Linked DNA regions of Magnetococcus sp. PR-3. The protein of the gene in region 1 interacts with the protein of each later gene in a pairwise test. Links are inferred from orthologs where the notes say so. Each region holds a gene or a part of one and is shown in the gene's direction. Other genes may lie near its edges.

Region 1 (3,487 bases):
ATGCTTCCAGTGATGACCGCCACAAAGCGGTCGAGGCTGGATGCAATGATCATGTAACCAAACCCCTTAAAAAAACACGTTTGTTGGATATCCTAGCCCGTTATCAGGCCGAAACCCCCAGGCATGGGTAGGGGGTGGTTTTCTCTTTAAGCGCCCAATGTTTGCTTATGGGTCCGTGGGGGGCTTTAAATTTAGGCTAAAACGGTCGTGAATTGGCGGTTAATGTGGGCAGTAGGTGAGAAACCGTGTTGAAAAGGGTAAAAACCTGCAAGCTGTCCTTTTGTTTTAAGGGGGAATGCTGGTAAGATCCTCTGTTCCTTTTGTCACTTCCATCCTTTCGTCCAGTGAGGAAACGATGTTGGATTTTCTAATTGCACCTGCTTATGCCCAAGGCGCCCCTTCTCAAGGTGGTGGTTTTGAGTCCCTGATCTTTATGGTCTTGCTTTTTGTGATGCTCTACTTCTTGTTGATTCGTCCTCAACAGAAGCAGGTTAAACAGCATAAAGAGATGGTCACTAATCTCACCCGTGGTGACCGTATTATGACCTCTGGTGGTTTGATCGGTAAGATCCACCGTGTAGATGAAGCCAATGATGAGCTGACCGTTGAGGTTGGTGAAGTCGATATTGATGGAAAAAATCGCAAGCCGGTTCGCCTGCGTTTAGGGCGTGGCAATGTGGCTAAAGTCCTAGATAAGACGATGCCTGGTGAAGCAGAAGAAAAAGAAGAGAAAGAAGAGGAGAACAAAGAGGCTTGATGTTGGCCCTCTTTGTTTGACTTACGCGGATAAATAGAGCCCCTGGCAGCGCATCAAAGCGGCCAGGGGCTCTTAGAGTATTTAAAGGATTGGTGTCATGCGACAGCAACCGCGCTGGAAACTGTATCTAGTCTTACTGGTAGCATTAGGCTCTATCTACTATGCACTGCCCAGCATTCTTGGGGGCGGGAACATCCCCAGTTGGATGTCCCAGAAGGTGATTCATCAAGGGCTGGACCTGCAAGGGGGCCTCTATCTACTTTATGATGTAAAGGTAGAAGAGGCTGTTAAACAGGCTGCCAACAATATGGTGGATACAGCCCGTAATGTGTTGCGTAAAGAGCGTCAACGCTACCGGGGCATTGAACAAGTGGGTGCAGACCGAGTGGTTGTGCGTTTGACCCCTAAATCAGATGCACCGCGTATGGTCTCCCTCTTAAAAGAGGAGATGCGTGAATCGGATGTCGAGCATTTTCAGCCTGAAGCCCAAATTCGCTTAACCTTAGGTGAGGCGGAAAAGGAAGAGATCCGTAAGTATGCGGTGGATCAGGCGATTGAGATCATCCGTAACCGTATTGATGCCTTTGGTGTCTCTGAACCCAGTATCCAGAAGCAGGGCAAGCGGCGGATTATTGTGCAGTTGCCCGGTGTTGAAAATCCTGAGCGTGCCAAGGGCCTGATCGGTCGGACCGCACGTTTGGACTTTAAACTGGTCAATGAAAAAGCTGATCTGGGCCGTGCGCTTGAAGGGCGTGTTCCCCCAGATAGTTTGTTGATGTATGAAGAGCGTGGGGGGCGTGAAGGGGATAAGCAGGAGTATCCTCTGGTCGTGTTGAAACGTACTGTGCTTTCGGGCCAGCATATTCAAAATGCCCAAACCACCTTTAATGAATACAACGAGCCCATTGTCTCGATTAAGTTTGATGGGGTCGGGGGGCGTAAATTCTCTCAGATCACCGGCGAACATATTAAAGAGCGTTTGGCGATTGTACTGGATGGTAAGGTGCAGAGTGCGCCGGTTATTCAGGATAAAATTGCCGGGGGACGGGCAACCATTTCAGGCTCCTTCACACGTGAAGAGGCCCATGACTTGGCCATCGTCTTGCGCGCTGGTGCCTTACCGGCTCCCTTGGTGATCTTAGAGGAGCGTTCCGTAGGTCCTACCTTGGGTGCAGACTCCGTTGCCCAGGGTCTGGAATCTATTCTCATTGGTGGGGTTTTGGTTATTGTCTTTATGGTGCTTTACTATAAAGGCTTTGGTCTGCTGGCCAACCTCGCGGTTATGCTCAACGTTAGTATTCTCATGACCTTGTTGGCGGTTATGCAGGCAACCTTAACCCTGCCCGGTATTGCGGGTGCGGTGTTGTTGCTGGGTATGGCTGTGGATGCCAACGTGCTCATTTTTGAGCGGATTCGTGAAGAGCTTCGCCTGGGTAAATCCCCTCTGGCTGCGATTGACCATGGCTATGGCAAGGCGTTTTCAACCATTTTGGATGCAAACATCACAACCTTGATCACAGCGGTCATCCTCTATCAATTTGGTACAGGTCCGGTTCGGGGGTTTGCGGTGACGCTCTCCATCGGTCTGTTGGCCTCCATGTTTACGGCTATTTTTGTGACTCGTGTTGTTTTGGCTGAGTTTGTGAAAAATCGTCGTATCAAGAAGCTGAGCATCTAGGGAGGCTAATCATGCAAATTTTTGGAAAAGCGCCCCACTTTAACTTTATTGGTAAGCGCAAGCTGGCCATGATCGCCTCGATTGTGATGGTTGTGCTGAGTCTGGGCTCTTTGCTGACGCAGGGCTTGAACTTTGGTATCGACTTTGCCGGTGGTACCTTGATCCAAGTGCGGTTTGATAAAGCGATGGATCTTGCCCCTGTGCGTAAAGCCATTGCCCCGATTGAGTTGGGCGATACGGTTGTACAGTCGTTTGGTGCCCCTGAAGAGGTACTGATCCGGGTTGAAAAACAGGGCAAAAGCAATGAAGCTCAGCAGGCCATTGTGAATGATGTGATGGCGGCTCTTAAGCCATTAGCCGGTGACAATGGTGTTGAGATGCGCCGGGTGGAGTTTGTGGGTCCCCAGGTTGGCGAAGAGCTGACCGAAAAGGGGATGTTGGCCATGTTGTATGCCATGATCGCTATCCTCATCTATATCTCTATCCGTTTTGAACTGCGTTTTGCGTTAGGTGCCGTCGCGGCGTTGGTGCACGATGTTATCTTGACCATGGGCTTTTTCTCTATTTTGCAGAAGGAGTTTACGCTGGTGGTTGTCGCGGCGCTGTTGACCGTTGTGGGTTACTCTCTAAACGATACCATTGTGGTGTATGACCGCATTCGTGAAGAGATGAAGCGTATGAAACGTCAACCGCTGACCAACATTATCAATGAAGCGGTTAACCGTACACTGGCCCGGACATTGGTGACCTCGTTGACCACCATTTTGGTGCTGCTGGCACTCTTCTTCCTGGGGGGGGCTGTGATCCATGACTTTGCCTTGACCTTGTTGTTTGGTGTGGTCATTGGTACCTACTCCTCAATCTTTGTGGCCAGTCCTTTGGTCTTGTGGTTGGATCCCGCTAAGCGAAAAAAGATTGCGGATGAGGCGGAAGCATCTAAAGAAGGTGCCTGACACGATCCAAGGTTTTGGTGACAGCAGGAACAAAATAGGGCAACATGATAGGGCTGTAAGATTCGGGGTGGTCCAGCAGAGGGGATGATTTGTGGCGAC
Region 2 (3,366 bases), on another replicon or contig:
CGTCCCTCCTTCTTCCCTTTTACTGAGCCTTCGGCCGAAGTGGATATGGCTTGTCTGTTCTGTAACGGTAAAGGGTGCCGTATCTGTAAGGGCACCGGCTGGTTAGAGGTGTTGGGGTGTGGCATGATCCACCCTGAAGTGATGAAAAATGTGGGTATGGATACCGAGATCTACTCGGGCTTTGCCTTCGGTATGGGGGTTGAGCGCTTGGGTATGCTCAAATACGGTATCAACGACCTGCGCACCTTCTTTGAGAATGATGTGCGCTTCCTCTCCCGACATGCGGTGTCGTCCTAAACGGGATTGAGGTACTGGGTCGGGGCCTAAGCCCTAAGCAGAAAAGACCGGTGGAAACACCGTTTTAAGATAAGAGAGTAGAGAGCATGAAATTCACCGAACAGTGGCTACGTGAACAAATTGATACCCGTCTGACCCGTGATGAGATCAGTAAAACCCTGACCATGGCCGGTCTGGAGGTTGATGGGGCTGAAGATCTGGGTAAAGGGCTTGATAAAGTTCAGGTTGGTACGTTGGAAGTGGTGGCTCAGCACCCCAATGCAGACCGTCTTACCTGCTGTAAAGTGCGGGTAGGTGATGCGCTGTTAAATATTGTCTGTGGGGCCAAAAACCATAAACAGGGCGATAAAGTTGCGGTGGCTCGGGATGGTGCAGAGCTGCCCAACGGCTTAAAAATCAAAAAAGGTAAGCTGCGTGGTGAACCATCAGAAGGCATGCTCTGTTCCCTGACAGAGTTGGGCATGGCAGAAGCCTCTGAAGGGATTATTATTCTTCCACCTGAGGCCCAAGAAGGGGCCACCATGGTGGAGATCTTTGAGCGCAATGATATCTGCTTTGAGCTGGGCATTACGCCCAACCGTGGTGACTGTTTGGGGGTACGTGGTATTGCTCGGGATCTGGCTGCGGTAACGGGTGAGGCGCTAACACCTATGGCGGTGGCTATCGCTGAAGATACTTCCGTCGCGACGGTTGAGGTGCAGATTGAAGATGGCGAAGGGTGCCCACGTTACGCAGGGCGTGTGGTGGAAGGGGTTAAGGTTGGTCCCAGCCCAGACTGGTTACGGAACCGTTTGGAGTCTGTTGGGCTACGTAGCATCAATAATGTGGTGGATATCACCAACTATGTGATGTTGGAGCTTAACCAACCCATGCATGCGTTTGACTTAAGTACCCTGGCTGCACCCATTGTGGTGCGTCGCGCCGCGGCGGGTGAAAAACTCACCACGTTGGATGAGGCTGAGCGTGAGTTAACCGATCAAATGACGCTCATTGCCGACCAAAAGCGTGGTTTGGCTGTCGCCGGTGTGATGGGTGGCTTGAACTCAGGTGTAACCGAGCAGACGACCACAATCTTTTTAGAGTCTGCCTATTTCAACCCTGTTCGTACGGCCCGTACAGGACGCCGTTTAAACCTTATTACCGACTCCCGGCACCGGTTTGAGCGGGGTACCGACCCCATGGGTGTGCAACTGGCCTTGGATCGTGCCACACAGTTGGTGCAAGAGCTGTGTGGGGGTAGCGCGGGTGTGACAACGTTGACCGATGCGGGCACCTGGACCCGGAATGCCCCGGTTGCTTACCGTCATGTGCGGTGTAATGCACTGAGTGGTATGAACCTGGAGCAGCCCCAGCATGAGACCTATTTAAAGGCCATTGGCTGTGTGGTGGTTGAAAAACCAGCCGATGTTGATGAGGTAGAAGGTGCGGTCTGGTATCTGCCCCCCACCCACCGTCATGACCTGGTCCGGGAAGAGGATTTGGTGGAGGAGGTTGTTCGCCTGTTTGGCTATGATAACGTACCCACCGAACTGCCCAGTGGCGCGGTGGCCAGCCATCAAGACAGTGCGGAACGGCAACTGGCCAAACGTATGCGCAAAGCCTTAACAGGTTTGGGTTATCTGGAGGCGGTTAACTACGCTTTTGTGGCACCAGAGGTTCAGGCACGCTTTGATGCAGGGGTTGAGCCTGTTGCTCTCGTTAATCCACTGTCTGAAGAGCAATCGCGTATGCGTACCTCTATTATGGCAGGTTTGGTTGAAGCGGTTCGTCGCAATATCAGCCGTGGTAATGATGGTCTACGTCTGTTTGAAATGGGCCATATCTTCCTGCTGGACGGAGAAGGTCAGGTCCAGGAAGAGGAGCGGTTGGCGCTGGTCTTGGCCGGTAGTGGCACGTCGCGTATTTGGCATACCGATCAGCGTGTATGGGACTTCTTTGATCTAAAAGGTGATCTGCAGACCCTGGTCAGCCGTTTGGAGTCAGCTGAACCCCGTTATGTGCCCGGTGGGCCTGAGTTCTTGCACCCTGGTCGTAAGTCGGAGATCCATCTGCGGGGCAAGGTGGCGGGCTGGATGGGTGAAATGCACCCCTCTTTGCGTGAAGCGTTGGATCTGGATCAGCCCGTATTGATGTTGGAGATCCGTAGTGATGCGCTGGCTGCTGTGGCCAAGAAGGGGGCTGCGCAGGTCAGTAAATTCCAGGCGGTTACCCGTGATTTTGCCTTTGTGGTGGATCGGGATACCCCTGCCTCCTCTATTTTGGATAGTGCCCGCGGTGTGGCCAAACAACTTGTACGTGACGTGCAGTTGTTTGATGTCTATACCGGAGAGCATGTGGCAGAGGATAAAAAGAGTATCGCCTTTGGTCTGGTGTTGCAGGCGGATGACCGCACATTGGAAGAGGCCGAGATTAATGATGTCATGGCCAAAGTGACCGCTAAGCTGGAGAAACAGTTTAAGGCTGAACTACGTGCGGGCTAACCTGGCCAAGGTTGATCGGGTCGATATCCGTCTGATACATAGCGCCTGTTGACGGGCTTGCTCGGTTACATAATTTACGTATAAAAACCCCCGTTATCCTTAGATAGCGGGGGTTTTTTATAGAGTGTGGCAGCCTGCTCTCTCGCACTATGGTAGAGCCTCAGCGGGTTCCTGTGCCTGAAGCAGTGCGGTAATCTCGTGGGCAGGTTTGGGTTTGCTATACAAGTAACCTTGTACCTGTTGGCAGTGTTTTTCCTTCAGAAAGTCGGCTTGTTCCTGGTTTTCAACCCCTTCTGCAATCACCTCTAGCCCCAGGCTTTGAGCCATGGAGATCACCGATGTAACGATGGCGGCATCGTCTGAATCGGTGGTGAGGTCACGGACAAAGGTTTGATCGATCTTTAAGGTGTGAATGGGGAATTTTTTTAGATAGGTCAGGGATGAGTAGCCGGTACCAAAATCATCAATAGAGATATGGACACCCATGTGGCAGATTTCATGAAGCAGGCTGACCGCTTGTTCGGGGTCTTCCATCATCATGCTTTCTGTAATTTCTAACTCAAGTCCATTGGGGTCAAGCTGGGTTGTA

What was found.
Region 2: the proteins of secD (region 1) and pheT interact in binary tests that used the Escherichia coli proteins (3 or more experiments, as listed by UniProt). The link is inferred for Magnetococcus sp. PR-3 from one-to-one orthologs.

What each region holds. Positions count from the first base shown.
Region 1 is NZ_JBAHUQ010000028.1:2,065-5,551, reverse strand. The notes cover bases 230-3,144. They hold secD (protein translocase subunit SecD), read left to right. Parts: upstream 230-854; coding sequence 855-2,435; downstream 2,436-3,144. Other genes in these bases: secF (protein translocase subunit SecF), read left to right, coding at 2,447-3,144; yajC (preprotein translocase subunit YajC), read left to right, coding at 356-757. Outside these bases: V5T57_RS14730 (c-type heme family protein), read left to right, coding at 1-131; more of secF, read left to right, coding at 3,145-3,388; V5T57_RS14710 (response regulator), read left to right, coding at 3,480-3,487. UniProt on the Escherichia coli protein: Part of the Sec protein translocase complex. Interacts with the SecYEG preprotein conducting channel. SecDF uses the proton motive force (PMF) to complete protein translocation after the ATP-dependent function of SecA.
Region 2 is NZ_JBAHUQ010000005.1:45,276-48,641, forward strand. What follows is about bases 1-3,080. They hold pheT (phenylalanine--tRNA ligase subunit beta), read left to right. Parts: upstream 1-383; coding sequence 384-2,777; downstream 2,778-3,080. Other genes in these bases: pheS (phenylalanine--tRNA ligase subunit alpha), read left to right, coding at 1-297; V5T57_RS05205 (sensor domain-containing protein), read right to left, coding at 2,925-3,080. Outside these bases: more of V5T57_RS05205, read right to left, coding at 3,081-3,366.